2 regions of the Turicibacter faecis genome follow, and region 1 is predicted to be linked to the other one. Evidence: a T-box and tRNA genes for the amino acid it is inferred to sense, from the RefSeq annotation. Region 1 holds a T-box; the other holds one or more tRNA genes.
The links. A T-box is a leader RNA that pairs with one kind of tRNA and senses whether it is charged. The one in region 1 lies ahead of leuS (leucine--tRNA ligase), so its partner is inferred to be a tRNA-Leu.
Positions count from the first base shown of each region.

Region 1 (15,745 bases):
GCCTTTACTACCGTATTTGAGTTAATTTTAAAATACTGCTTTAAATTTTTAACCTCAAGTAAAACCTCACGTTCATTCATCTTACTCATGAGCATATCCCCCTTTTTCTCTCAGACGTAATACAGCTGCAGGCGGTGTCACCTTTGGAGCTTGCTCATGCAATAACCAAGTGGCTGCATAATGTGTATCACTTACCTTAAACATTGGTGGCTGTTCCTCATAATCAATTTTTAATGCATACTCACTACGGAAGGCGAACGCATCCCCTTTTGGCGGTGTCAAAAGGTTAGGTGGTGTTCCTGGAATAGCATACAACAATTCATCACTTGTATCTAAATCAGGCATTGACGCAAGTAATCCCCATGTATAAGGATGACACGGATTGTAGAAGACTTCATTGCTCGTTCCAATCTCACAAACACGTCCTGCATACATAACGGCCACGCGATCAGCAACGTTAGCAACGACCCCTAAATCATGGGTAATAAAAATAACAGCAACATTTGTTTTTTGTTGTAAATCCTTAATGAGTTCTAAAATTTGTGCTTGAATCGTTACATCCAAAGCAGTCGTTGGCTCATCACAAATTAAAATACGTGGATTACAAGCCAATGCAATCGCGATAACAATTCGTTGGCGCATCCCTCCTGAAAACTGATGAGGATATTGATTCATTCGCTTTTTCGCCTCATTAATTCCAACGAGCGTAATAAGTTCCTCCGCTTTGGCGCGTGCTTCTACTTTTGAACACCCCTGATGTTTTATAATAGGTTCCATAATTTGACGACCAATTGTCATCGTTGGATTTAAAGACGTCATTGGATCTTGGAAAACCATTGCAATTTCTTTTCCGCGAATCGATTGATACTCATGTTCAGATAAAGTCGCTAAATCAATATCTTCCCCATTATCTTTCGTATACGTAATCGATCCCCCTGTGATCCTTCCATTATCAGCTAAAATCCCCATGATTGATTTAGAAGCTACCGATTTCCCTGATCCTGATTCTCCAACGATGGCTAACGTTTCCCCTTCATGTAACGTAAAGCTCACACCACGAACCGCAGAAACAGGACCTGCGAATGTATCGAATGTAATATTTAAATTATTCACGTCTAATATTTTCCTCATAATCTTCTCACCGTCCCCTTTCTACTCTCCGCGTAAACGTGGATCTAATGCATCACGTAAACCATTTGCAAATAAATTAATAGCTAGCATTAAGTAAACCATAAAGAAGGCTGGAATCATCATTAAATAAACATAAGATAACATCTTACTTGTTCCGTCACTTAATAATACCCCCAGTGAAGACATAGGAATTGGTAATCCGAGCCCAATAAATGATAACATGGCCTCAGTCGCAATCGCAGATGGAATTGAGAATGTCGCCATAACGACTAATTGACCAATAATATTTGGAAATAAGTGTTTGAAGATAATACGTGAACTACTTGCCCCTAAGGTTGTTGAGGCCATAACAAACTCTTGATCTTTTAATTTTAAGTATTGTGCACGAACAACGCGAGCAACTGAAATCCACCCTGTTAAACTCATCGCTACGATTAAGATAATAAATGCACCCGCTACATTGGATAAGTGAATATTAAAGAGACTTTCAACCCCTTGAATAAATGGTTTCTTTACACTACTAAAAATAATTAAAATAACCGTCGTTGGAATCGACCCTAAAATCTCAGTAATACGCATCATGACGTTATCAATAGCTGTTCCTCCATAGAAACCTGCAATCGATCCGTATAAAATTCCAAGCGTAAAATCAATAATTAATGATAAAAATCCGATAAGTAATGAAACTTGAACCCCCGTCCATAAACGCGTCCATACATCAAATCCTAATTCATCTGTTCCAAAATAGAAATATAAATGTTCAACATTCTTTTGAACATAGGCATTCACTTTAACCTTTAACATTTGAATCCCTTGATTATCAAGTTCTGTTTGATCTAATTCAAATGAATCTAAATTTGAATAAGTTGAATACTTACTCATCAATTCACTTGCAGGAACCTCTTCTGTTGAAGATGCCCCTCGTAATTGAATCGTAATCTTCATCTCTTCCCCTTGACCAGACCAAGAAACAATTTCATAATCATTTGGATGATATTTAATGCCTAACGCCTCCACGAATTCAGCCTTTTTCAGTGGCGTATTTAAAGCATTAACCTCTTCTGGAAGTGAACTTCCGACGAACAAATCAAATGCCGTCATTTTTTTCATACTCGTTCCATCAAAAATTCCTAGGTTTTCTAATCCTTTTACCCGAGGAGGAAGGTAACTTAATCGCGATTTTTCAATTTGTTTTCCTGTTTCCTCATCAATTAAAATAGGCGTTTGATTGTATTTAACGGCCTCTCCATTTTCATGTTTTGGGCCAACAATCGGTGCTAAAAACGAACAAATAACTAATAATAAAATAGCATACATGGAAATTAAAGCAGCTTTATTTTTTCTTAGACGACGCCACGCATCCTGCCAAAACGTTAAACTTTCCGTTTTAATTTCATCGCTCTGCCCCTGATGCATAGGTTCTAATTCGAATAAACTTGGATCAAATTTTTTAGAAATCATTATTTCGCACCTCCAGTTAAACGGATTCGAGGATCGATGACACCGTATAATAAGTCAATCACTAAAATAACAACGACATATAAAACGGCATAGAAGAAGGCAATCCCAAGTGTTAAAAATTGATCATTCATGGTTACCGAGTTTAACATTAATTTACTTAATCCAGGAACACCAAAGAACTGTTCAATAACTAAACTTCCGGTCATAATCGAAACAACCATTGGACCAACAACTGTAATAACTGGAATAAGGGCGTTACGTAAAGCATGATGGAAAATCACTTGCGATCTCGTTAATCCCTTTGCTCGCGCTAATAAAATATAATCCGTATTTAAAACTTCAATTAACTCTGATCGCATATAGCGCATTAATGAAGCAATAACCGGAACGGCCAATGAAATGGATGGTAAAATTAACGATTTAAATTCGTCCATCGCTGACACGCCTCGAACGGTATCCATCGGTTGATATAGAAGTGGTAACCATCCAAGTTTACTACAAATAAAGTATTGTAAGAATGCCGCTAGGACAAAGGATGGTATCGAAACTCCAAGTACCGAAATAATGGTAATTGTATGGTCAGCCCATGAATTTCGTTTCATTGCTGCAATAGCTCCGAATAAAATCCCAACAACCACTCCAATTAATAAGGCTAGGGCCCCCGGTTTAATCGTATAAGGAATACGTGTTAAAACAAGATCCGATACTTCTTGGTTTTGAAGTTTAAACGAAATTCCGAAATCTCCTTGAACAACACCTTTCATATAACGAACGTATTGAACTGGAATCGGGTCATCTAATCCATACTTTTGTTCTAAGATAATTTTTTGTGCCTCGGTTACTTTCTCCCCATCAAATGGGCTCCCCGGAATTAACTGAAGCAATAAAAAGTTTACTGTTAGAACCAAAAATAGTGTAATAATCATGTAACCGATCCGTTTTAAGATGTACTTAAACATGCTTATTCTCCCCCTTCGTATTCTCTCTCCCTCTTATTCATCATTCTGACTGAATAAAAAATAGATTTAAAAAAATAATAATGAGCTATTGTCATTTTTTAAATCTATATTTTAATCAACTTATTTTTATGATAAACAAGCATAAGACGACAAAATGTCTTATGCTTGTAAAACTATAAATGATCTCAATTAGTCTTGAATATCTACCCATTTATAGAAATAATCAGGTCCAACCGCTTGCTTCCAATAGTTTACTAACTTCGGACTACGTAAATTAACAACACCTTTTTGATATAACGGAATTAACGCTTGATCTTCACCTAATAAAATTTGTTCCGCTTCAACTAATGCATTCCAACGTGCTTCATAATCCGTTGCTAAATCCCCTGATTTTGCTGAATTAACTAACTCATCATATTTAGCATTTGAATATCCAATATTATTATGTCCCCCACCTGTGACGAACATATCTAAGTAAGTCATTGGATCAGCATAATCTGGGCTCCATCCTGATAACGCTAATTGATAGTCACCAGAAGAAACACGTGCTAATTTTTCTGGGAATGGAACCGGTGAAATCGTAACTGTTACACCAAATTCTCCTAAAACTTCTTGCACATCATTTTGAATCGCTGATCCCATTTTAATTGCTGAATCTGCTGATTGAATTAAAATTTCTAAATCAACTGGTCCTGTTACTCCAGTTTCTTCCATGGCTTCTTGCCATAATTTTTTAGCTTCTTCTTTATTATAAGTGTTAAATCCTTCATATGTCGTACGGAAATCTTGTCCTTCAACTGATGTTCCTTCAGGTCCGTATGCAAAGTTTTTTGGTACTAAATAATCAGCAACCATTGATCCATTAGCTAATACTTCATCTGTAATAAATGATTTATCAATCGCCATATTAAGAGCTTTACGCGCTTTAGCATTAGCTAATAATTTAGTTACTGGTGTTGCGGCACCATTTCCTTGGTTAACTTCTAAATAGAATACGCCTGGATCTCCCTCAGCCACTGCATCTGGACGTGATCCATAAGTGGCTACGTTTGTTCCACTTAGCTTCGCTTCCATTACACTACCGTCTGTATATAAGCTTACCCATGTATTATTATCGATGTTTTCATTGACAACAAAATCTACACCATCTAACGCTACATTTTCAGCATCCCAGTAAGATTGGTTTTTAGTTAAATAGAAGCTTTTTGAAATTTTCCACTCTGTAAATAAGAAAGGACCGTTATATAAGAAATTATCAACTGTTGTTCCAAATTTATCTTCTGTCACTTCATTAACAAATTTTTCATTAACTGGATAGAATGATGGGAACGCCATTAATGATAAGAAATAAGGTGTTGGAGCTTCTAATTTTACCTCAAACGTATAATCATCAACTGCTTTAAATCCTAATCCATCCATTAATTGTTGCATATTTTGATTTGCTTCCTCAACAGAGGCAAATCCTAATCCTTTAATCGCCTCTTCAGCAGAAGCAATTCCCTCTTCTAATTCGGCTTTTGCTTCATCATATTGTTGTTGTGCTGTTTGAGAATCCGTATCTTTATAATCTGAAACTTTTAATGACGATAATGTTTTTGAATCTGCATTATAAGTCACTAAGTTTGATGCTAATCCTAAAGCATCTCCAGCCCCTTCAATTCCGGCAGTTTCTAACATAAAGTTATACTCCGCCCCTGTATTAGGGTCAATTAATTGATTCCAAGAATAAACAAAATCGTGAGCGGTAACAGGTGCATATTCTTCCCCATTCGCTTTTACCCATTTTGCGTCTTCATTTAAATGGAACGTATACGTTAATTCATCTTCTGAGATATCCCAGCTTTTTGCTACCCCTGGCATGATTTCCCCATTTTCACCGAATGTCACTAATCCCTCTAAAATGTTACCTAACATTAAGAATGATACTGAGTCTGTAGCCTGCCAAGGTAGTAAGCTCTTGATGTTTGACGTTTCTAATAATTTTAAGACTTTGCCACCCGATTTTGCTTCCCCTGCACTCGGGTTTCCGTTACTATCTGCTGGATTTGCATCACCTGATGAACAAGCGGCTAGCCCAAAAGCACAGAAAGCAGCGGCGAAAATTCCTACTAATTTCTTATTCACGCTGTTTCCCCCTTACGTTTTTTATTACCATAATTGGTATTTTTTGTATCGCTCACGATACTTATTTACATTTTAACTTCCAAAATATAGTTTGTAAATCCTAATTTTAGTCTGTAATCGCTTTTATTATTTTTTTTGATTTTTTTTATTGACTATGACAAAAAACGTTCGTAATAAACCGTTCTGATTCTTTGAAATACGTAGAATTATTATAAATTTAGTCATTTTTTATGACAAAGTCTTATTTTAGAGACTATCTCTGCTATAATAGAGAAAATATAAGGGGGGAATCTATGATGCTAAAACAGTATCCTATCTTTTTCAAATCAATTTTATGGATAATAGGAATCACCTTTCTCTTTTTACTGAGACAAGGATTTTCCGCACTTCAATTCACGAATACACTTTTTCTCGTCTCTTTGTTTTTCTTTTGTATCTATGCTTTCAAATGGATTTTAGATCAGGGGACCTTTTATACGTTCCAATACTCGTGGCAAAAAACAAAACGATACGTCCTTTTTTTTCTTCCAAAATATTGGACAACAAAGGATGTCAAAGATAAGAAAAATGATTACGATGAAGCAACTGGGGAGAAAATTTTTCATAGTTTTGAAGAATTTTATGAGTATAAGCAATCTAAAAGGTGGCTAGATATCAATCAACTGTTAAGTTCAACACTCATCCTACTGGCCTTAAGCTTTATCCTATCATTTGCTATTCTTTAAAGTATAAAAAAACTCATGCCCAAACGGGACATGAGTTTTTTTTTTTATTTAATTTTTTTCATAAGACAACTCGATATTTCCATCAACGGCATCAACAATCACCGTTGTATCCATCTCAATATCGCCCGCAATTAAGGCACGAGCTAGTTTTGTTTCAATCGTACGTTGGATAAATCGTTTCAATGGACGTGCTCCGTAAACTGAATCAAATCCGGCTTCAGCGACATAGGCATGAGCAGCATCTGTTAATCGAACTGTGATTCGTTGTTCTTCTAAGCGATGATTTAATCCTGCAATAAACTTATCAACGATTTGGTAAATAATTGACTCTGATAATGGATTAAATGTAATAATTTCATCAATACGATTTAATAACTCTGGTTTAAAGTAATCGCGTAAAACTTCGAGCACTTGCTCTTGCGCTTGTTCAAAATCAGGGTTTTCAAGCAAAATATGTGACCCGATATTTGATGTCATAATAATAATTGTATTTTTAAAGTCCACCGTACGACCTTGAGAATCTGTGATACGTCCATCATCAAGGATTTGTAATAAAATATTAAAGACATCTGGATGAGCTTTTTCAATTTCATCAAGTAAGACAATTGAGTAGGGTTTACGGCGAATAGCTTCCGTTAATTGTCCACCTTCTTCATAACCTACATAACCTGGAGGCGCTCCGACTAAACGTGAAACTGCATGTTTTTCCATATACTCACTCATGTCAATTCGAACAATATGTTCCTCACTATCAAATAAAAATTCAGCTAATGCTTTCGCAATTTCAGTTTTACCAACCCCTGTAGGCCCTAAGAATAGGAACGAACCAATTGGACGATGTGGATCCTTAATTCCTGCACGAGCACGAATAATAGCATCACCAACTAAATCAATCGCATCGTCTTGTCCCATCACTCGGCGTTTTAATTCATCTTTTAAGTTTAATAGCTTTTCACGTTCCCCTTGAACGAGCTTAGCTATTGGAATTCCTGTCCAACGGGAAATAATTTCGGCAATCTCTTCTTCCGTTACATTTTCACGCAATAAGCGTCCTTCTTTTCCAGACTCGTCGTGTTGCATCGTTTCCACTTCAGCAATCTGTTTCTCTAAACTTGGAATTTTACCATATTGCAATTCAGCTGCCTTTTCATATTCCCCACGAGCTTGGGCATCCTCTAACGCACGGCGTGCTCCTTCGAGTTCTTTTTTAAGATCCGCAACTCCATGGATGGCTTGTTTTTCTTTTTCCCACTGTAATTTTAACACTTTTAATTCATCTTTTAAATTTGCTAACTCTTTTTGTAAAGTTTCAAGACGTTGTTTACTATTCTCATCTTTTTCTTTTTTCAACGCCGCTTCTTCAATTTCAAGTTGTGTCACACGACGGCTAATACGATCGACTTCTTCTGGTAATGAGTCAATTTCTGTACGAATTGTTGCACATGCCTCATCAATTAAATCAATCGCCTTATCTGGTAAGAAACGATCGGTAATATAACGATCCGATAATGTTGCTGCAGCGACAATAGCTCGGTCAGAAATACTAACGCGGTGGTGGACCTCGAAGCGATCTTTTAATCCACGTAAGATAGACACAGTGTCTTCAACGGTCGGTTCATTGACTTGTACTTTTTGGAAACGACGTTCAAGCGCAGGGTCTTTTTCAATATATTCACGATATTCTTTTAGCGTCGTTGCCCCAATACAATGCAACTCACCACGAGCTAGTAAAGGTTTTAACAAATTCCCGGCATCCATTGCACCATCTGTACGACCTGCCCCAACAATCGTATGAATCTCATCAATAAATAGAATAATGCGTCCATCACTATTTTTAACCTCATTTAATACTGCTTTTAAACGCTCTTCAAATTCCCCACGGTATTTAGCACCTGCAACAAGTGCTGCTAAATCTAACTCAAAAATCACTTTATCTTTTAAACTTTCAGGAACATCCTGTCTCACAATACGCCAAGCTAATCCCTCAACGATAGCCGTTTTACCGACCCCAGGTTCACCGATTAAAACAGGATTATTTTTAGTCTTTCTCGATAAAATTCGAATAGCACGACGAATTTCCTCATCACGCCCGATGACAGGATCAATTTTACCTGACTTAACATCCTCAACAAGGTCACGTCCATATTTTTCTAACACTTCATAAGTTGCTTCTGGATTTTGTGTCATCACTCTTGAATTCCCCCTAATCTGTGAAATAATTTCTTTTAGTTCTTTTTCCTTAATTCCATATTCTTTAATTAATTGCTTCATCTGATAATCTTTCGATTCGAGCATCGCGAGCAACACATGTTCAATCGATAAATAATCATCTTTCCATGCGCGCGCATAATCATCAGCTTTTAATAACGCTCGATTTAAATCAGCCGATACGTAAGGATCTCCTGTGGCACCTGTCACAGAGGGCTTTTTATCTAACATTTGCTTCAATGAATCTAATATATTATTTAAAGGATAACCTGCCTTTGTAAAAACACGAGCAGCTAATCCGTCATGATCTTGTAATAAAGTCGTTAACAAATGCGGGGTATCAATCTCTTGGTGATGTAACGAAGACGCAAGAGACTGTGCACCAACTAACCCCTGTTGCAACTTTTCAGTCATTTTATTAATATTCATAATCATCACTCCAATCCTTCATCATTTCTGATGATACTTTTATTATACGCCTGTTTTAGCACTCAGTCAATAAGAGTGCTAATAATTTTTAATAATAGCGTTTTTATTTATAAACTAACAATTATCTCCATAACTAATAGATTTAATAGCCTCTCAATAACTTTATTTAACTTCATAACCAACTATGATATGATAATTAAATGGAGGTGTTTCAATGGAAACTAGAAAATTAATTGTCACAGACTTAGATGGTACAGCTTTGCAGAACTGGGAAACACTCGACCCAAAAACCAAAGAAGCTTTAATGAAAGCTAAAGAAGAGGGACATATTGTCGTCATTGCAACAGGACGCCCAGCACGTGCGTCAGTCCACTTCTATAAAGAATTAGGACTTGATACCCCTATTATTAACTTTAATGGGGCATATATACATCATCCAGAAAATGAGAACTTTTCCGACATCGTTGCCCAAATTCCAACAGAAGTCATCATCACGCTCTTTGACTCAGAACTGAAAGATCTTATCGTTAATGCCTACTGCGAATACAAAGATCATCTCTATGTGTTAAATCAAGGGGATAGTGTTCGCGATTGGTTCCATATCGAATCATGCACATCTGTTAAATATGGTCCATTTAAAGAAACATTAGACGAACATCCAAATGGATTTATATTAGAAGCTAAAGAAGGATGTACCGAGAAGGTCATGTCTTTCCTTCGTGAAAACTACGGTGACATCGTAACCTGCCGAAACTGGGATGGCGATAATGCCAACATTATTGAAGTATTTAAATCAGATACGAACAAAGCAACAGCGATTGAGCAACTAGCAAAACATTTCAACATCGAACAAAAAGATATTATTGCTTTTGGAGATGGTGATAATGACATTGAGATGCTGACGTATGCTGGAACAGGTGTCGCGATGGATAATGCGATTGATAAGCTAAAAGAAGTCGCAAATGCGACCACAAAATCTAATAAAGAGAGTGGAGTTGCCCACTATATTCACGAATATATCTTAACGCAGAAGTAAAAAAAAGCTCATGGATAAAATCCATGAGCTTTTCTTCTTATTTTACAACAATATTCACTAATTTTTTAGGAACAGCAATTGTTTTAACAATTTCTTTACCCGCTACGAAATTTTGAACATTTTCATGAGCCATTGCTAATTCTAACATTTCTTCTTTTGAAATATTCGCCGCAACATCGATACGTGCACGTAATTTACCATTAACTTGAGCGATAATTGTGATTGTATCAGATACTAACTTCGCTTCATCATAAGTTGGCCATGCTTCGTAAGTCACTGTATTTTCATGACCAAGAACAGACCAAATTTCCTCCGTCATATGAGGAGCAATTGGATTTAATAATTTAACAAATCCTTCTACATACTCACGTGGAATACTTGTTGCTTTATACGCCTCATTCACAAAAATCATCATTTGTGCAATCGCCGTGTTAAAGCTTAATTTTTCATAGTCTTCTGTCACTTTTTTAACCGTTTCATGGTAAACTTTATCTAATTTTCCATCGTTATCAACCGTGATTTTTTCTGTTAATGTGTGCTCTGGTGTGACAAATAAACGCCATACGCGATCTAAGAAACGACGGCTTCCATCAAGACCCTCTGTTGACCAAGCGATTGCTGCATCAAGAGGTCCCATAAACATCTCATATAAACGCAGTGTGTCTGCGCCATGTGATTCAACGATATCGTCTGGATTTACAACGTTTCCTTTTGATTTAGACATTTTCTCGTTGTTTTCCCCTAAGATCATTCCTTGGTTAAATAAACGTTGGAATGGTTCTTTCGTCTCAACGATTCCTAAATCAAATAAAACTTTGTGCCAGAAGCGAGCGTATAATAAGTGTAATACCGCATGTTCTGCCCCACCGATATAAAGGTCAACTGGTAACCACTCTTTTAATAATTGTTTTGCTTCTTCTGTATTTAATCCAACATAATCGTTACCTTGTTTTAAAATATATCCAATGTAGTACCAGCAACTTCCGGCCCATTGTGGCATCGTATTTGTTTCACGACGCCCTTTAACTCCATCTTCACGAACAACTTCTAACCATTCTGTTGCATTAGCAAGTGGTGATTCCCCTGTTCCAGATGGCTTAATATTATCCATTACTGGTAATTCAAGTGGTAATTGGTCCGCCTCGAGTACAGACATTGTTCCGTCTTCCCATAAAATAACTGGGAATGGCTCTCCCCAATAACGTTGACGTGAGAATAACCAATCACGTAATTTGTAGTTAACTTTGCGTGATCCACAGTCGTGAGCTTCTAACCAATCAATCACGGCCGTCTTCGCCTCAGTATTATTCATCCCATTAATAAAGTCAGATTCAATGTGAGCTCCATCACCTGTGAAAGCACCTTCTGATAAGTCTCCTTCAATAACTTGCTTGATTGGTAAATCATATTTGTTTGCGAATTCATAGTCGCGCTCATCATGTGCAGGAACTGCCATTACCGCACCTGTTCCATAGCTTGCAAGGACATAATCTCCAATCCAAACAGGAACTTTTTCACCTGTTATTGGATGAATCGCAAAGGCACCTGTTGGAACTCCCGATTTCTCTTTATTTAATTCCGTACGTTCAAGATCTGATTTTGCCTTCGATGATTCTTGATAAGCATGAACAGCTTCTTGATATTCTGGGGTTGTAATTTCACTTACAAGTGGATGTTCTGGCGCTAAAACGACATAAGTGATTCCAAAAACAGTATCTGGACGTGTTGTAAAAACATCAAATGAAGCATCCGTTCCATCTACCTTGAAATTAATTAATGCCCCTTCACTTTTTCCAATCCAGTTACGTTGCATATCTTTAATGCTTTCCGTCCAATCTAGACCTTCTAAATCTTCTAATAAACGTTCAGCATAGTGAGTAATTTTAAGCACCCATTGCTTCATCGGTTTTTTAATAACAGGATGTTCTCCACGCTCTGAAACCATTTTTCCATTCACGTTTAAAACTTCCTCATTGGCAAGAACTGTTCCTAATCCTTCACACCAGTTTACTTCAATGTCCTTAATTTCAGCAAGTCCCATGTTGTAAAGTTGTGTGAAAATCCATTGTGTCCATTTATAATATTTTGGATCCGTCGTATTTAACTCTTTATCCCAATCGTAAGAGAATCCTAACGATTGAATTTGTTGACGGAACGTATTAATATTAATATCCGTAAATTCACGTGGGTCATTTCCTGTATTTAATGCATATTGTTCAGCCGGTAATCCAAACGCATCCCATCCCATTGGGTGTAAGACACGATATCCTTGCATACGTTTCATACGTGAAACAATATCTGTTGCCGTATAACCTTCTGGATGCCCGACATGAAGTCCAGCTCCTGATGGGTATGGGAACATATCTAATGCATAATATTTTGGTTTTGAAGAATCATCAGATGTCTTAAACGTCTTATTTTCTAACCAATATTTTTGCCACTTTTTTTCAATCTGTTGATGATCGAATGCCATAACATTACCTCCTATATACCCATTTAAGGGTATTCCTGTCACTTTTTAATCGGCAGTCCTTTTACACACAAAGCGATGAAGCGAGTTACCCTTTTTAAGCATAAAAAAAAGTACCTTAAAACGAGCTAAGGACGTCATCGACGCGGTACCACCTTAGTTGCAAAAGCTAACCTTAAAAAGCTTTTACCCCTTCATTGTTTTAACGCCAAACAGGCGGCAGCTCTTACTTCTTTTCACAACTGCAACTCCAAGGTGAGTTCATAAGGGACTCTATACGAATTTCCACCAACCATTCGCTCTCTTTAATAGCCTCGTCTTACTACTAATCCTTTTCATCGTTTCTATCTATCTATAAGGTTATTATAGAAAAAATTATATCAAACATTACCCAAAAAACAAGATTTTTTACAAAAAACCGTTGGAAAAAACGTCCTTAGACAATATCACGTGCCTGCCCCTCCCTTTCTATGATAAAATATAGACGTCTAAATAAGTTTTGAATCGCTTAAAAAATTAGAAGGAACGCCAAACTAAAAAGAAAAGTACCCAAAATCTTAGAGAACAGATCCCGCTTCAAACAAGCGGCGCTTATGAGATTCAAGCGGTTCAAGAACGAATGACTGACCGCCTTGATCCGGAGAGCTTGAATCGTTCAGCATACCTGTTATCTTTGATATCATCGACAAGATACTAAATAAACGAAGCATTTAAAGGAGGAAAAAACGATGAATAATCCCTTTCCATATAGTTACTCTGATAAACGATACCACACCTTAAATTATCATTTACGTGAAAAATACCATCAAAAAATATTTAAAGTCATGATCAATGCAGGATTTACATGCCCAAACATTGATGGAACAGTTAAATATGGAGGATGCACATTCTGTAGTACAAAAGGAAGTGGAGACTTTGCCGGAAATCCGGAAGACAATTTAAAAACTCAATTTAACCAAGTAAAAGAAATGATGCATCAAAAATGGCCCGAAGCGGGATATATCGCCTATTTTCAAGCCTTTACGAATACTCATGCCCCGCTTGAAGTTTTACGAAAAAAATATGAAGCTGTATTAGAATGCGATGATAACATCGTCGCCCTTTCCATCGGAACACGCCCAGACTGCCTCCCAGATGATGTCGTTGAATATTTAGGAGAGCTGAATAAAAAAGTTGACCTATGGGTAGAACTGGGGCTTCAAACGATGCACGACCAAACAGGAAAACTCATTAATCGCGGACATGACTACCAAACACTAGTTGAAGGAGTTCAAAAACTACGAGCAAAAAATATTGATGTCATCATCCATATCATTAATGGCTTACCAAATGAAACACATGACATGATGCTCGAAACTGCCAAAGCAGTTGCCCAACTCGATGTACAAGGGGTTAAAATACACCTTCTTCATGTTATCGACGGAACACCGATGCACAAAATGCTAACAAAAGGCAAACTAAAACTCATGGAAAAAGACGAATATGTAGACTTAGTCGTTGATCAACTCGAAATTCTTCCTCCTCATATGGTTATCCACCGACTAACAGGTGACGCCGTTCGTGAGGAACTCATTGGTCCGATGTGGAGCCTCAAAAAATGGGAAGTGTTAAACGCCATCGACGATCGATTAAAGGAAAGAAATACTTACCAAGGTCGCCTTTACAAAAAGGAGGAAAAGTAACATGGCTCAGACACTAGAACGTATCCTTCCCTTCTCAAAACACTTACTCGAACGGGCTCTATCTCCCGGTGATGTTGCGATTGATGGAACAGCAGGAAATGGACACGACACCTTATTCCTAGCGGAACTTGTAGGGGAAACAGGTCATGTTTACAGTTTTGATGTTCAAAAAGAGGCGATTATCAATACACAACATAAATTAGAGGCTGCCAACCTCACTCAAGTGAGTCTCATTCATGATGGACATGAAAACCTGTCTAATTATGTGACCCAACCAGTGAGTGCTGCAATCTTTAATTTAGGTTATCTTCCTGGAAGTGACCAAGCCATCACTACCCACGGGGAAACGACATGGAAAGCAGTCACTGATCTCCTCTCATTGCTCAAAAAAAACGGGATTATCATCCTTGTCATTTACCACGGGCACCTAGAAGGAAAAATCGAACGAAATCATCTGGAGTCACGTCTTCATGAATTAGATTCAAAAATGTATCAAGTGCTCACCTATCAATTCACCAATCGAAAAACGGCCCCGTTTATTATTGCCATTGAAAAACTCCATTAAAAAAGGTTACCGAAAGGTAACTTTTTTTTATCCTTATATATTAATAATGAATCTAGAGCCTTTTTATGTCCTATCTAAACCGCTAATCGTCCAAAACATTCGATTGCCAATTTCATTTTTTAGAAAAGCTCCACTTAAACAAGTAACTATACTAAAACATTATTTCATCGCGAGACTGTTTTCTCGTTGCCCAAGTTTCAGGGGGGGAGAGACGACAAAGCTCCTCTCCCCCTATTTTTAAGATCGGACGAATTTCTTTGTATGATGAAGTAAAAAGCGTGCCCTTAACCCTAAATTTTTCATGATTTTTTTTTCGAATGTTCTTAGCATTGGATTTTTCCTCAACCCTTCTGCTAAATATAGAGCAAACAATCCATCATTAATCGTTTGGTGAAACACTTTCTCCGGTAAATGCTCCACCTCGCGTTGAACTCGCCGATATAATTCAAGGATTTGATCGATTCCTTCATCGTCATTCTTATAATAAGAAAAAAAGTTTAGCTCGCCATCCGCTAAATCCTCTGGTAAATCAATTACATAATCTAACATGATATGTAGTTGCTGAACACCGGGAAACATGGACTGAAAAATACGGTCTGGAGTCACCTGATACTTTTCTTGATTCATCGCATAGGCAACCATCGTAAAAATTCCAAGCGTTGAACCACACGCCGCACCAAATTCAAACCAAGTAAGTCCTTCAGCTAACTTTTCATTTTCAACTTTTAATTGCTTCAGACGCTCTTCACGTTCGCTCACTTTTAAATGTTTATACACTTGTAAATCCACGTAAAGTCGTGCTAAACGTGAAAAATAAGGTTGGTATCTTTTATAATTATCAATCGTTCTTAAACATCTTTGACAAATTCGTACGAGTAAATTCAAATACCCCGAATCGAGTTGTTGGGTTTGATACTGATAATAATGTTGACTTGGCGGCGTCAATTTAAAAACA
Region 1 covers NZ_AP028127.1:1,765,127-1,780,871, forward strand. Annotated here, with positions in the region: gene AACH31_RS08775 (ABC transporter ATP-binding protein) at 1-80, opposite strand, end outside; gene AACH31_RS08780 (ABC transporter ATP-binding protein) at 82-1,131, opposite strand; gene AACH31_RS08785 (ABC transporter permease) at 1,153-2,592, opposite strand; gene AACH31_RS08790 (ABC transporter permease) at 2,592-3,551, opposite strand; gene AACH31_RS08795 (peptide ABC transporter substrate-binding protein) at 3,741-5,675, opposite strand; gene AACH31_RS08800 (DUF3899 domain-containing protein) at 5,972-6,400, shown strand; gene clpB (ATP-dependent chaperone ClpB) at 6,449-9,037, opposite strand; gene AACH31_RS08810 (Cof-type HAD-IIB family hydrolase) at 9,252-10,073, shown strand; gene leuS (leucine--tRNA ligase) at 10,111-12,546, opposite strand; T-box leader at 12,671-12,891, opposite strand; gene AACH31_RS08820 (TIGR01212 family radical SAM protein) at 13,272-14,225, shown strand; gene AACH31_RS08825 (class I SAM-dependent methyltransferase) at 14,227-14,790, shown strand; gene AACH31_RS08830 (DUF2600 family protein) at 15,028-15,745, opposite strand, start outside.

Region 2 (15,745 bases), 140 kb from region 1:
TCAAGCTCCTCTGTCCAATCTCCTTGATCCGTTCCGAATTTTAAAACTTCCTCTTTGGTCGGCATATAGTATGGCTTATCTTGATGAAGATCGTATAACTTAACCGCCTCCATCTCTGAATCCATGAGTAATGCGTCGCTCACAAATAAAGGCCCAAACGACTGAACATCCCCTTTAAAGGTTAATTTACAAAACAGCACATTTAAGGCTTCCTCAGGGGTTAACTCTCCCTCTTCGTATTGATTAAAGACAGTTACTAATTGATTAAACTCACACACACCATATAAATTAACAAGAGCCTTCATATAAAGATAAATTAAATCTGCACGGGCTTTAGTCGCCTCTAACGTTGTTAAATCAATGGCTTTGTATGCCTCTTTAACCACTTCAGGCATGACATAGACAACTTCCTTATCTTTCATCACCGGCAAAACGTAACCTAAACGATATAACACAAGGACACATCCACTTAATGTCGCATCTTGTGTTACATACGCTTCGTTTGCTAACATGACAAAATCACTCATCATTAATTCATCAAATCCGCAAAGAATATACTCAAGTCGGTTAGCATCACTAATCGTCTCTTTAATACGCTCGATGAGTCCACCTTTCGCTAAAGCCGAACACCCCTTTAAACCATGGGCATCCACAATTGACTTTAACTGTGTTTTCTTTAATTTATTTAAAATCGTCTCGAAACTTTCTGTATACTCACATTTAATGACATTCGAAACCATTGATTCTTTCACCATATCATTGATATTTTGCATCAGTAATCCCACCTTACAAAAGAAAAGTCAACTCAACCTAGCGAACGTTAAACATCCGCCCTTTTGAGTCGCAAGATTCGTTAGCAATCGCCAACCTCAATCACCATGATTAATGCATAGCACGACTCAACCCAAACGATTCCATTTTTAAAATAAGACATTGACGTCTTAATCATTTCCCGGATTCTTTTGGTTTTGATGGCGCACACCTTACTTCATGACCTTATTTCTTTATACAACTCCAAAACCAAAACATCGACTTGTATTTCTTCATCTATGTTCTGATGATTCATGCCGTGTACAACACTTGATAAACGTGCCAATTATCCATTAAAAAATGAAAACTAATCGTATTATACAAAAAAAAAGACGTTAAATAAATGATTTTGTTGTATTTTTTTGAAATCTTATATCACTTTTTGTAGAATAGCGAACAGATTTTCCATTTATTTCATCATCCCAACGAACATTTATCCAAATAATCTAAAATATAGGAATATCCCCCCTCCCCTAAACGTCATGATTACTAAAATACATGCATATAGTATAGTAATATCACCATAAAAAAAGGGGGGGAATTTTATGGCCGTTTTTTGGTATGTTTTAGTTGCTTATCTGAGCATTTTTATTCATGAACTTGGACACTATACATCAGCCTATCTTTTCGGTATTAAGGCCACAGACGTTATTACGGGAATGGGATTTAAATTCTTCACGTTTAAAACAAAATCCACGACATTCCGATTCAACATTATTCCTGGTGGAGGCGTGACCATCTATCCGCAAAATCAGGAATTAACTCTTTCACGTTTAAAACAGTTTATCGTCCTAGGTTCTGGAGTCACCTTTAACTATATAGCCGCTGTTTGTGCGACTACACTCTACCTTAAAACATCACCGATTGCTGGATTTTTGGCTTTTAATCAAATGATTATTAATTTTATAAAGACACTCTTTACCCTCTTTTCTATCGATCATTTTTTGGCACCCCATGTTGGAATGGCAGAATCAATTGGAATGATCGCCAATCAATTTACAACGGGACAATTTGTTCTCTTCATTTTTATTTTTATGAATCTTCTTCTGTTTCTCTTTAACTTACTTCCTATTCCTTACTTTGACGGAGGACAGATGATTTCCCTTTATACGGATCCGATTCTTCAAAGGATAGGACTTTCAGAAGCAGTGTTAGAACAAATTAAAATTTTAATTAATCAATTAATCGGAATACTACTTCTCATCGCTGCCTGCTTACCTTTAATCAACGAGGCCTACCACCGTATCATTAAAACATATTTATCAGAACATGACATGATAAAGTGGGCCCTGATCGTCGTTGGGTTCTTATTGATTAAACGACTCGTTTCACCACTTATCTCATCACATAAAAAGAAAAAAAGAGTCTGAGTTTTTTACTCAGACTCTTTTCATGACCTTAGATAAAATTGGAAGTAAAAAGATTGTAGCCAGAAAAGTGCTCACACCGTTTCCAACAGACGTCTGAAATCCCAATAATAAGTGTATCCCTAATGCCCTACCTGTCATACCACTTAAGAAAATAAAGGGAAGGTCAATCAGAGTCCCCGATAAAAAGGCACCTAAAAACCCTAAACACGCAACAACATATTCTGACCTTAGACGCCGGCCAATCAAATGATAGATAATCGCGTAGGTTGGAAAAATAAGCACATACATCAGCGTCCATGGTTGGGCTCCATAAACAAGAACAATGAGTAAACACGCGATTAAGACAGATAAAATAGCTTGTCGTTTAGGTAAAGATATCCCATAAAGTAAAACGGTAAAGTTAAACAGTTCGACATAGAGGACCAGTGAGCCACAATGATAAATGATAAATAGCAAGGAAGCCAAAGCGGAAATCCTCGCAAGCTCTCTAACCTTCATTTTCGCCCCCTAGCAGGGAACTATAGTGGAAAGTCACCTCATCTTTATCAAAAAGGGGAAGTTGATCAGCACTAGGGGCCTGACCAAGAGGCATGACGATTCCCTGCTCTTTTGACTCATATTGATAAAGCCAAAAAGGACCCGAGGGACCATTGTCTTTCGCACTCAAACCTAAAATTCCTGTAATGTATAGTCCGTATTTAGATTCCTCAGCCTCTAACTGTAATGCTTCATGATTTTCTCTTAAAAATTCACCCAAGGAACTTGCATTTGTCTTAAACACTTGATGATCAAGTAAAACCGATGAGGTTTGTTCATCAATTACCGTGAGAACAAGCTCCTTTTCTTCTCGTTCACCATCAGTTGGCGAGAAGGTATAAGTCAACGTAACCCCGATCACGATAACCGCGAAAGCGATAAGTATCTTTTTGAAGTTCAACACAGTCACATCCTCTCCTAAAATAAAACATTTGACCCTAAACTCCCTTATTATAGCGGAACAACGAAATATACACAATAATAAATACTTTTTTCAATCAAACTGTATGTTTATTGAAAAAGTGAACCATACTAAAGTTGGTACACTTTCATATTTTTCAATGTGTCACCGGGCGATGAGGCGCTTGTGTTGACGATGAAATGCTTCCTTCAAAAAAACACTGATGGGATTTTCAGTGTTTTTTTCTATTCCTCTTTAAAGTATTGATCAAGACGAACATCATAGACAACACGCACCCATTGTCCTTTATCCTGATACGTGTAACTCACCCGTTTAAATTGATAATCCTTCCATTTTTTCTTTGATAAATTTGACGTTGTTAATAGGGAGCTTTGTTGATTCCCCCCAATTTCTAATGGGTGATAAAGGGTATGGGTCTCACCTAAATCGTCCTCAAATGTATACATTATATTTTGAATCGCATGTGAAGAATTGTTCTTTAAATACGTTTGAAGCTTAACCCCTGCCCCTTCCGGTGCAAACGTTGGATTAACAAATTCAATATCGTCAACTTTTACCTTAGGGTTAATCGTCTCGCGTTCAGTAGATTCACTATACGTATAAAAATCGCGTCCGACATCATACATCACCACGGTCTCTTGATTCTCCTCATCAATCATTTTAATAGTAAAGCGAGTCTTTTTTAAATCTTTCAATTTTAGACTCTGTGGCCCAACGCAGCGAATCCATCCGCTCGTATCCCCAGGTTTTAACGTATCCTGGGTCACAATGGTCGTATGTTGCCCATCTTTTAGTTCAACCTCAATGGTCACACCTTGAACCGTGTGTTTTGAACGATTTTTTATTTTTGCTTGATAAACGGCTACCTCGCTTCCTTCTTCTCGTTCAAGTGATACATCAACTAGTTCAATTTCTTCAATCTGAATATAATGACGATTCGCCTTCCCGTCCTCTGCCTCCATCTCACATCCAAACAAAACCAAGATTAACATACATGCGAACGTAAGATATATCCATTTGAGTTTCATCCCTTTTCACCCCTTTTTAGCCTTTACTATTAAAATGACCCTAAATCTTTTTTTTATACTCACCACAAATATAAAAAGGTAGGAACATCGGTTCCTACCTTTTTATAACAAATGCTTTCCTAATCCACTATTATATAAATGATACCACTGCTCTTTAGTTAACGAGATACGTGTTGCCTCACAAGCAGCCTTTATACGCGATGGGGTCTTTGTTCCCACAATCGGCTGAATATGAGCCGGATGGCGAAGTAACCAGGCAATCATAATAGCCTCAAAACTAACCTCGTATTCCTTTGCATAACGTTCAATCGTTTGAACTAATGTAGGATACACTTCTCTCCCTTCCTTCGTTGCTAATTGCCCACCTGCAAGGGGAGACCAAGCTTGAATCGTTAATTGATTCAAACGGCAATATTCAAAGGTTCCATCATTTCGATAATTTCCGGGATTCACTGCACAATTTACGTTTAATCCCTCGTCAATAAGTTGAGACTGAACTAACGAAAGTTCTAATTGATTCGTCACAAGCGGATCACTTAAATACGATTGTAATAAAGCTATCTGGGCTGCATTATGGTTACTCACCCCAAAATAACGGACCTTTTGTTGTTCCTTTAAATCACGAAATGCTCTCGCTACCTCCTCAGGTTCAACTAAGGCGTCGGGACGATGAAGTAATAACGTATCTAAATAATCCGTTTTCAAACGTTTTAAAATACCATCAACCGACTTCATAATATAAGCATAACTTAAATCATAGTGGGGAGCAGAGCCCATAAATAAGTCATCCGCCAATCGAATCCCACACTTAGATTGAATATAAATTGACTCTCGGTCCACAAGATTAGCCTCCCAAATCGCAGAAAAGGCGCTTTCCGATTTGCCATTTTTATAAATATCCGCATGGTCAAAAAAATTAATTCCTTGCTCAAGTGCTGCCTCTACCGCTTTAACAGCTGTTATTTCGTCTTCTTTTGTCATCCCTTCACTCTTATTCCAAGATCCCCCTAGTCCCATACAACCGAGGGCAATTTGAGATACCATTTGGTCACTCATTCCTAGTTTAAATTTTTCCACGTCTCATTCCCCAATTCTTTCTCTATTTTTATTTCATCTGCTCTCCTCATCATTCACCATGATATGATTCTTCTGTCGCCCCTTCATGATGTTCCTGAACGGATGGTTCCTGTTGTTCCTGATTTTGATTCAATTGATTTAGCATAGAATCTGATTTATACGGAACACGTCCCGACGGAATCAATTGAGAAGCTGGTCCCACGTGATGATCTTGATCATCAAAAAAGATATGAGCATTAAAGGCCTTCAATACTTTATCCTTTGCAACCCCTCCTAGGAAGAACATCTCATCAACCTTACATCCCCATTTACGTAACGTTAAAATAACGCGTTTATGCGCTGGAGAATTTCTAGCCGTAACAATCGCGATTTTGACAAGCGTATCTTCTTTTTCTTTTATTTTCGATAATGTTTTTAAAAGTTTGGCGAATGGCCCTTCATTCATTGCATTTTCCGCATTTTCATTTTCATTTTCATAAAAGGCCTCCAATCCCTTTTGCTTATAAATTAACTCCGATTCATCCGAGAAAACAACAGCATCTGCATCGAATGCAATACGGATTTCTTTTTGATTAGGGTGGTAATCTCTTGGAGTATCATAAACAAGTGCTGCTGCAACCCCCTGATCAATGGCATCTTGAACTTCCTTTTCATTTCGTGATAAAAACAGATCAATATTAAAAGCTCCTAAATAAGGATGTTTTGCCTCACCCCCAGTAAATGCCCCACGTACAATATCTAACTTATACTCTGCAATACTATTAAATACTCTTAAGGCAGTTTCCGGACTATTACTTGATAAAATAATCACCTCAACGATAGGCTCTTCGAATTTCTCATTTAAACCTAGTAACGCCTCCACCAATGGAAAGGCCGTTCCTTTAGCTAAAACAGTATTCTCATTCTCTATTTGATAACGCGTATAGGCCTCAATTCCTTCTTTTTCAAAAATCGTATTTTCATATTCTAAATCAAATAATGCTCGACTTGAAATTGCCACAACTAACTTGTCACTTAAATCATACGCCATCTCAATCACCTCTTTTTACATTTTATGGGATAACCACTTAACCTTATTATAGCGATTTCTTTTTACTTTATCAACTCATGCTAAAAGGCAATATTTAAAATACACTCTGCATTAGGGAGAGGTTTGAGCGCCTCTTGAGAGCAGGCGGAAAAATAAACCGTCGGCGAATAGAGTTCAATTAAATCCTCTCCCTTTCCTGATGCGATAAAACACATCGCATTAATCTTACAATTTGATTCTTTAAAAAGTTCTAGCACCAGTCGGTCAACACTACACGTGCGTGTCGTCATTAATTCAACCGATATCGGATACTTTTGTTGCTGTAAATATCCAATGAGAGGCAACCACTTTCCAAGGCCCGGATACGTTATCTCATCTAAAAATAACCGATGATCAAAAATAAAACTTAAGGTTTCCTTATATCCCTGTCTCGTCAAAAGTCCAGAAAGAATTCCGCTTTCTTTCATCTGCCTAATACCTTTTTCATCAAATGACAAATAAACCTCAACTTCAAGCGCGTGTAAATATGAAACCGTCGACTCCCCCCCGGTAAAAATAAGCTGATTAATATTTAACCCGTAATAAGATAAACTGTCAAAAACGATAGAGGAAATGGATGGATCGTGCATGGAGAAGACAAACAATTCAACAACTTGATGATTTAACCCCATCAACCGCTGACAAAAAGGCAATAAAAGGCCTGGATTATAACAATTGTGTTCATTAATCTGCATCTCAAAAATAGCATCTAAATCTACGCCAATATTCAATCTCTCCATCTATTTTCGCTCCTCTAAACTATGTATCATAGTATATGATAGCCCCTCTCTCCTTTAGAACATCCATTTAAAAATATCTGTCATGGCTAAGCATTTAACCTTACTTTCGCGAGTGACTAGCAGTTTTGTGAAAAAAACTCATGACGGCTACTACAATATAAAAAAGCCTAAGACGTTTTATAACTCTAGAATAAATCGCCTTAGACTCATGAAAAATTTTAATGACGTTTACAATCTCTATTATTGTTCAAATGTTTCACAACTTGCTGTTACTTCGTTAATTTGAACATCATGCGCATGACATTTATGCTTTTCATTATGTTTGCATTGGCATGCTCCGCATTTAATATTAGTTACGCCTGCTTTTTTAGGTGCTGCATTAAATTCCATTGCAAATTCAGCGTCTGCTCTTAAATCTTGATCGGCAAAACTTTTACACATGGTTTCATCTGTTGTCACCGCGTGTGCACCACGTACATTTACCACACCCGCATAACAGTTTCCGTGATTATCATTATGTACACAATTATGTGCTCCACATTTAATTGCCATGTTAAAACCTCCCATTTAAATAAATAACCTCACGTACATTATCTTCCCTTTTTTTTTTACTTTTTATTCTTTGAACTCTCTATATATTCGACAAAAAAACGTTTTATTTTCAAAAGCATCGCCCTTTTCAAACCTTTTATGAAATGCTAAAATAGACTCACTTTTATGAATTTAAACCATGAAGTAGGTACTGTAGGTGGGTAGGTTTAAAGAAGTATAAAAGGAAAGAGGAGTGACATGAAAAAAGATGTCAAGTAGAATGGTAGGAGGTTTTTTTATGAGTCAAGAAACAATAACACAAAAGCGTGATGGATTTAGTTCACGGTTTGGATTAATTGCCGCCGCTGCAGGATCCGCAGTTGGTCTAGGTAACATTTGGAAGTTCCCTTATATTGTTGGAGAAAATGGGGGATCTGCTTTTATTCTCATTTATTTAATTTCTATTCTCGGAGTAGGGCTTCCTGTACTATTAGCAGAATTTATTATTGGACGACGCGGTGGAGCAAACGCCGTGCGATCATTTAAAAAATTAGCACCAAATACGAAATGGCCTGTTATTGGATGGTTGGGTATCATTGCCGCTTTTATGATTCTTGGATTTTACACCGTTATTGCAGGATATACGATTCACTACTTTTTATTAAGCTTAACAAACGCTTTTTCGGGCATGTCTTCTGAGCAAATTACCCAAACTTTTCATCATTTTTCATCGGGACATACGCCTATTATTTATACGATTATATTCACTCTCTTAGCAGTTGTCGTTCTATTCGGTGGAATTAAGGATGGTATTGAAAAATATACTAAAATTTTAATGCCAGGACTAGTTGGAATCATTATCTTACTTGTGGTGAGAGCTATTACACTTCCTGGTGCAGCTGAAGGGTTAAAATTTTTATTTAAACCTGACTTTAGTGAAGTGTCGATAAATTCTATTTTAGACGCACTCGGTCATTCATTCTTCTCTTTAAGCGTCGGGATGGGAACGATGTTAACTTATGGATCTTACATTAGTAAGAAGGAAAACTTATCAACGGTGACTTGCTCCATAGCCGTGGCCGATACGATGATTGCTCTACTCGCAGGGGTAGCTATTTTTCCGGCTGTCTTCGCATTTGGAATTGATCCAACGTCCGGACCAGGTCTTGTATTCATTACATTACCAAATGTCTTCTTACAAATGCCAGGTGGAAATATCTTTGGGGCCCTCTTCTTCTTACTCTTATTTATCGCCGCTTTAACCTCTGTTATTTCGATCTTTGAGGTTATTATTACGTATGTGACCGAAGAGCTAAATGTTAATCGCCAGAAGGCCTTAAAATTAACCAGTATTGCCGTCATCATTATCGCAATCTTCTGCTCTTTATCACAGACACCAAATACAACCCTTTCTTTTAATGGGAATACATTATTTGATTGGATGGATTTATTATCGGCTAATGTGATTCTGCCGATTGGAGGGTTGCTTATCATTAGTTTCCTCGGATTTATCATGAAAAAAGATGAAGTAGCCGATGAATTACAGCAAGGGGCCTGCTCCATTAAAACAACGATGATTTATTTAACAATCACTAAATTTATTGCACCGCTTGCGATTGCTATTGTCTTCTTAACAGGAATCCAAGCCCTCTTTTAATAAAAAGCGAATTTATACGGTATGAAGTCTCTATTCAACGGGACTCATACCGTATTTTTTTGAATGCGTTTGGTATTATAAGAGGTTATGGGCGATGCTTGAACTTAGGCTTAGGTAAAACACAGGCTAAGGGATAGTTACGCCTAATACGACGACTGCATTTATGATTAACAATCCATCCGTATTTGTTAAGTAATGCCTGTTTAATTCTTCTTACACCCTAGATCCCATTCGAATCATTAAACACGTCTAAAATTAAACGATAAAACTCCTCGTCACGATCAACACGGGGTGTAGCATATCTTTTTAAGCAAGTATAATAGCCTGATGACGAAACAAAGGTTAAGCTAAATAAGACGGCTAAGGGAAAGTTCTTTGGCATGCTCATGAATAAATTCAAATTCATCTTGTGTCCTTAGCCCCCCTTTTTTTCTCTTGATTGACTTTTTTAATAATAAATGGTGTTCACGTAAATATTCCACTTCTTTTTCAAAGATCCTCAGTTTTGTTTTAGGACGCCCTGTGGCCTTTTTGCCTCGTTAGTCAATGAAAGCCAGTTCACCTTGATCCTAATAAACTTTCGCCCAAACATAAATACGCTTTGGATCTTGGATTTTCAATTGTTCACAAATAAAGTTTAACGGCATGAAGTTTTAATTCCTTGGAATAAGTAAAGTGGCGATTAATCTTGTTGGCTTGCATAAGAAAAAGTACCTCCGTAGTAGACCCAAAAGCGATTCTATCATCATTGATAGTGTCGCTTTTATTTTTTTGTCTACGATGAAGGTACTAGACCCTATCTCTTCTTCATTCCTTTTAAAAGTGCCCCTTTTTTGAGGTGTTTGACTACCTATAAAAAGAAGAAGGTGGTGTAAAACTAGCCCCCAATTCTTCTTTACCATTGATTATTTTGAGACTTTTAAGTCGTGATTCAGACAAAGTTGACGAACAAAACTTTTCAATTGTTCATCATACTCTTCAACCATCCGCTCTCCTACTGCCTCTAGCGCCAAGATATTTTTTATACTTACATCATCCATGGCATGGCTCACTCCAAAACTTCCTAAATTCGGTTCAATTCGAACATATTGACTTCGAATATGATGGCGTTGATAAAGTTGTACCAATTGATGATCGACCGTTTGTGACCCTACTGAGCCATAAATATGAATTAGCGGAACAATCCAGCCGACTTTTCCCCATCTTTTAGAATGCTGATACTGATAAGTTTGATCCCTTGCCCCTGTTCCAAGAGATAGAATCATAATATCATCTGTATCGGAATATCCTTCAAATTTACACGCCTCAATATACGCACATAATGTTGGGTTATTCGCAACCAATCCCCCATCTATAAACGTGTGTGAATGATGATGGACAGGGTTTAAGACATTTTTTACCGGAAAATAAGTTGGAGCAGCTGTTGAGGCCCGAATGACATCTTTAACAAGTAAATCACGGCTCTTATCTTTAATAGCCGTTACTTGATTGAAAAATACCGCCTTCCCGCTTTCAATATCATAACTCGGGATTAAACACGGTTTTAATAGCTCCGATAGCCTTAAATCACCTATATATTCGGTAAGGATGTCCTCTAACCGATTCTCTTTATATAACGGATTTAGCAGCCCAAAGTAGTCAAAAAACTTTGTTTTCCAAGAACGTTGAAATAATTTGGCCCCTTCATTTAAATATAAATCTAACGCTTGCTGGGCTGTATATTTGGCCATCTTCCTCTCACCATCACTTGGGCATAAATAGAGCCCTGTTAAAATACTCCCTGTACTTGTTCCCGCGATTAAATCGAAATAATCACTAATTCTTGCTTGAGGATTTCGACTGTACTCCTGCAACAACTTCTCCAATCTTACTAAAATTTTTGCAGGAATGATTCCGCGGATTCCTCCCCCATCAATCGATAAAATACAGATTTTCTTTTTCACGTAAACTCCCCCTTTTCACATCAGATTTAGCCTACTATTAACTATATGCATTAAAACAAAAAAATACAGTTTTCTCCGTCTATATATACAAAATTGCCATTTGCATCTTATTCAGATACCTAAAAACCACGTTTTTCCCGCTTAAATCATAAAAATCAAACCCATAGAAGCCACACCACTATGCGTGTCGTTCCTATGGGTTTGATAAGACTCCCCTCCTAAATAGACGAGATGAATGATCGGGTTCATTTATAAAATATCTGGCAATAACTCAATATAAAAATCGTTGAACTCTTCCGCCAATGAAACCTCCAACAAATCTTGGACTTTTGAATAGAGTGTAACAGATATAAATTCATCCATCGGTAAAATATAAATTGAAATCCACACTTTTCTTCCCGTACGAACTACATCATAGGTTGCTTCTTCTAATCCATAATACGTTAAAATAGGTTCACATTTTTCCTTGATAATCCTCATTGTTTCCTCTTCCGGGGCCATTAAGAAAATATCTCTCATAGCTGTTACAACGGCACGGATAGGTAGGGGTAATACAAAAAATGATAAAAAAATGGCAATCACCTGATCTAAATAGGGAAGCATGCGCTCAAGCCATGGATGATGAATTAACGCTGGCAAGAAAAAAGCAAGGGCCATTCCAAAACTAGCCACCGCATCAATCGTCCACTCCATAATTTCTGTTCTTAAAATTGGCGAATTCGCCAAACGATTCATCCTTCTTAAAATTAACATCACGGCTCCTCCAAGAACCGTCGCAAATAACTCAAAGTAGGCAATCGGTAAAAATTGAACATCTCGTCCGCCGTGAAACATAATCTGAACATTATTTACGATTAATGCAACGGTTACCGAAACAAGAACAAATCCCTTAATCGCAATAAATAATGACTCAACTTGAGAATAACCATACGGCTGTTTTTCACTCACTGGTTTATAAAGAAGCGGAACTAATTTTAATGAAAATAAAATCATAACAAGCTCCGACGTATCATAAACCGAATCCATTAAAACAGCCTGAGACTTTGATAAAATAGCGACTAAGAGCTCAACTAGTACAAATAAAATACCCGCTCCTAAAGAAATCTTTAATGCAACCTGTTCTTTTTTCTCTTCTAGGCGTCTATTCATTTCTTTCACAACTTTCCTTTTCTACAATCTATATTGAATTATACTCGCCTCATCAAGAAAATTTGATTTTTTCTTTTTTCTATTTTAAAACAAAAATAGACAATACGACCTCTAAGTTATCCTCGATTTCTATGGTTATGATTGAACCGCTTAGAGATCTTCAATTTAAAGCTATTTCCGTGAATATGAAAACGCAAAAAAGGCGTCCCTGAGGACACCTTTCATGATATAAATTGGTGCGGGTAACAGGAGTCGAACCTGCACACCGAAGGTACTAGAGCCTAAATCTAGCGCGTCTGCCAATTCCGCCATACCCGCCATTCACTTACATTTTTATTATACCAAATTTGAGGTAAAAATCAACCCTGAAACTGCTATTTTTTCTTTAAATTTTCTTTTAAATAACTTAGGGGAAATAGCCCCTAAGTTATTAACCCCCGATCTAGTTTTTCAATTTGATCTAAAATAGGTTGTAACGCCTTTTCCTGATTGCGATAAAAAACACTTCCGCGAAGGTGTATAAATGTCCATCCGGCTCTTTCAAGAACACGTTGACGTTCCATCTCCTGTTCAATCTTTTCAACGCCATAGAACGTATCGCCATCACACTCGATCGCTAATCTGTAACGTCCACTCTCAATCACAAGGTCCATCTGATATTTTCCAATAGATACTTTAGATTTAACAGCATAACCGTAAGACTCTAACGCCTTTTTCACATCACACTCTAACATCGTCTCGCACTCGCGACTCACTAATTCATACATAGGTTTCGGATGCTGACAATACGCTAATAATTCATATCTTAAATCCTCAGATGACAACTGGCTCAATGTTACCGAATGATACAGTCGCATTTGAGAACGGGCTCGACTTGCCGCAACATTGAATCGTTGCGTATACATTTTCTTATTTAATGCGTTATATCTCATATTGGGTGCGATAACAAGCGATAAAAACATCACGTCACGCTCATCCCCCTGAAATGAATAAGCATCACCACAAATAATTTGACGTTCAACCATTACCTTCTCGCCAATTGCGTCTAACAGTAACCGCTGAATTAACTTAGCCTGTTCCCCTCCTAATAACGAAATAACCCCGATACTCTTACCTTCATAATTCTTATTTTCAACACAAGACTTAATATCTTCAACAATACGGATGGCCTCGTTAAGATTCGTCTTTCGCTCATCACGCGCACCATTCTCAACGTAAATAGACATGACAGGTTGCCCGATCCGCTCTGATAACTCAGGTAACTTTAATGGAATCATCTCATTAAAATAGGCGAGCTTATTTGAAAAACCTATGATTTCAGGAACACAACGAAAATGTTCCTTTAACATCAACTTCCCTTTACTTGAAAAAACTCGACATGCAATATCATAAAGTGATGTTTTCAAATCATATGTATTGCCATTTTCAATATTATATAAATAACGATCCATTAAACTTTTAACTGAGGCATCCGAAATTCCAGGCATCACGGGACTAATCTGTTGATCGTCTCCGACAATAACCACACGCTTCCCACGCATTAATAGCGGTAAGCTCAACACATTACATTGGCTACTTTCATCAATAATTACGACATCAAATAACTCCGGATTCACCTTGAAGTTTTCAATGGCCTCCTTAGCGGGCATGATCCAAACCGGAATTGCACTTTGACACTTTTCCATTTCAAGCCTTGCCTCTCTCCTAAACTTTTGAGCTTGGCGCCCCGTTCCCTTTCCAATACGATTCATGACTTGCATCCATGTTTGCAGAGCACGATCTTCCTCTAGGGTAACCCGATTTAAAAGATTATTCCACGTCATCTTAAAAATTAATTGCTTTATAAGGGATGTTTCCTCTTTTTCAAGCATCCTAAGTTTTGTTTCTAACTCACCGCTTTTCCAATCCTCTAGTGAGTCTAAAAAGGTAACCAATTTAGCATAATCAATCATTTCTTGAAGGGTTCCAGGTAGCGGTTCTTTCACCCCTATTTTCATCGTAATTTCCGTTGCAAAAAGAGGCATTGTCCCTTTTAATACATTCAACAACTCATAAAAGTGTTGGTATTGTTCTTTCATCTGATTCAAAAATTGAATCGTTGCAATTTTCTCCGAAAATAAGGCCAAATCTTTATTAACAAGTGCATCATAAATTTCCTGACCAATCGAGTGAATCTGTTCACCGATTAAAAGTGGCTTATATTTATTTAATAATACTTGATACACATCCTGCCATCCCTTTTGTCTCATTTTATTTTTGGTCAGTTCAATAGAGTAGGAAAGCGCCTTTAAATCAGATAAATTATCATAACCAATATCCTTATAGCCCGAAATAATAGGGCTTAAAAAAGCATTTAATTGCTTAATTTCCGCTAGACATTCCATAATAATCCCAAACTGTTTCATTTTTTGATTATGCGCGAAAAGGACCTGGGTTTCATTCCCCTCGATATAATCACCGCCATTTGGGGCCATATTTTTATTCCATATTTTCGAGAATTTGAGTAATAACTCACTTTTTTGTCGCCAAGCCTCTATCCGGTTTAATTCATCTAAGGTTGAAATTTTATGTCCATTAATGCGCGTATTCTCATAAAAAGCACGAACATCTGAATTAAATGTTAAATAAAGGCCGCCAATTCCTTTACCTGACTGAAGTCTTTCCTTCAATGACGTCATCATTTGATCATATTTAGGATGATCATAATAATTACACTCAATAATATCACTAACTAAAAGCACCTCAATCTCATTTAACCGATTCATAATATCCTTTAATCGATTAAAAACGGTCTCCCAAATAAGTGAACGTTCCTCATTGAGTAAACATTCTTCTAAAATCCTTTGTTCTAGCGGATCCCTTAATTTATCAATCTTTTGACACAGTGGTTCGAGTTGCTGACTCAATGCTTCAATAAATGTTCGATTTTCTTCAAGTTCGTACAGCTTCGGCATGAGTTTTAGCTCTTCAATCCGTGTCAAATATCCCCTTTCCTCGTTTAATAGTTTACGATACTCCTCTAGACTCATTAAACGATTGAGGGCGGGTAACTTGAGATGGGCCACGTCTTGATGATGCTTAGGCAATGATCCCTTTAATTCCCATAAAGTGATAAACTGGTCCTCACTTAAAGGGACGGGCGCCTCCATGTCAACCTTATCCTTAATCCAGCCTAAACGTTCGTAGTGAGCCGCAACCATTTGGGCAAATTCATACGGTTGACAGAGCTTATCCTTCCACATCTGACCTTTAGCATCTAACTCTTTAAAACGAACCAGATTACCTTTAGTCAAACTCATTTGACGACGAACCATGTCTAATTGGCGACTTAAAACTTGAATCTCTTTTTCCAATAATTTGGTATCATAGGTAGCTAATCCATCAGAAATTGTTCGTATAGATTGTTCAATTTG
Region 2 covers NZ_AP028127.1:1,629,892-1,645,636, forward strand. Annotated here, with positions in the region: gene AACH31_RS07770 (YecA family protein) at 1-773, opposite strand, end outside; gene AACH31_RS07775 (site-2 protease family protein) at 1,356-2,180, shown strand; gene AACH31_RS07780 (hypothetical protein) at 2,190-2,678, opposite strand; gene AACH31_RS07785 (DUF4430 domain-containing protein) at 2,668-3,117, opposite strand; gene AACH31_RS07790 (hypothetical protein) at 3,363-4,166, opposite strand; gene AACH31_RS07795 (aldo/keto reductase) at 4,269-5,243, opposite strand; gene AACH31_RS07800 (5'-nucleotidase) at 5,293-6,273, opposite strand; gene AACH31_RS07805 (5'-nucleotidase) at 6,354-7,052, opposite strand; gene AACH31_RS07810 (DUF1540 domain-containing protein) at 7,293-7,604, opposite strand; gene AACH31_RS07815 (sodium-dependent transporter) at 7,882-9,240, shown strand; gene AACH31_RS07820 (hypothetical protein) at 9,461-9,646, opposite strand; gene AACH31_RS07825 (patatin-like phospholipase family protein) at 10,146-11,183, opposite strand; gene AACH31_RS07830 (cation diffusion facilitator family transporter) at 11,433-12,332, opposite strand; tRNA gene AACH31_RS07835 (tRNA-Leu) at 12,567-12,650, opposite strand; gene AACH31_RS07840 (AAA domain-containing protein) at 12,755-15,745, opposite strand, start outside.
Region 2: it encodes a tRNA-Leu, which carries the amino acid that the T-box ahead of leuS (leucine--tRNA ligase) is inferred to sense. The anticodon was not compared.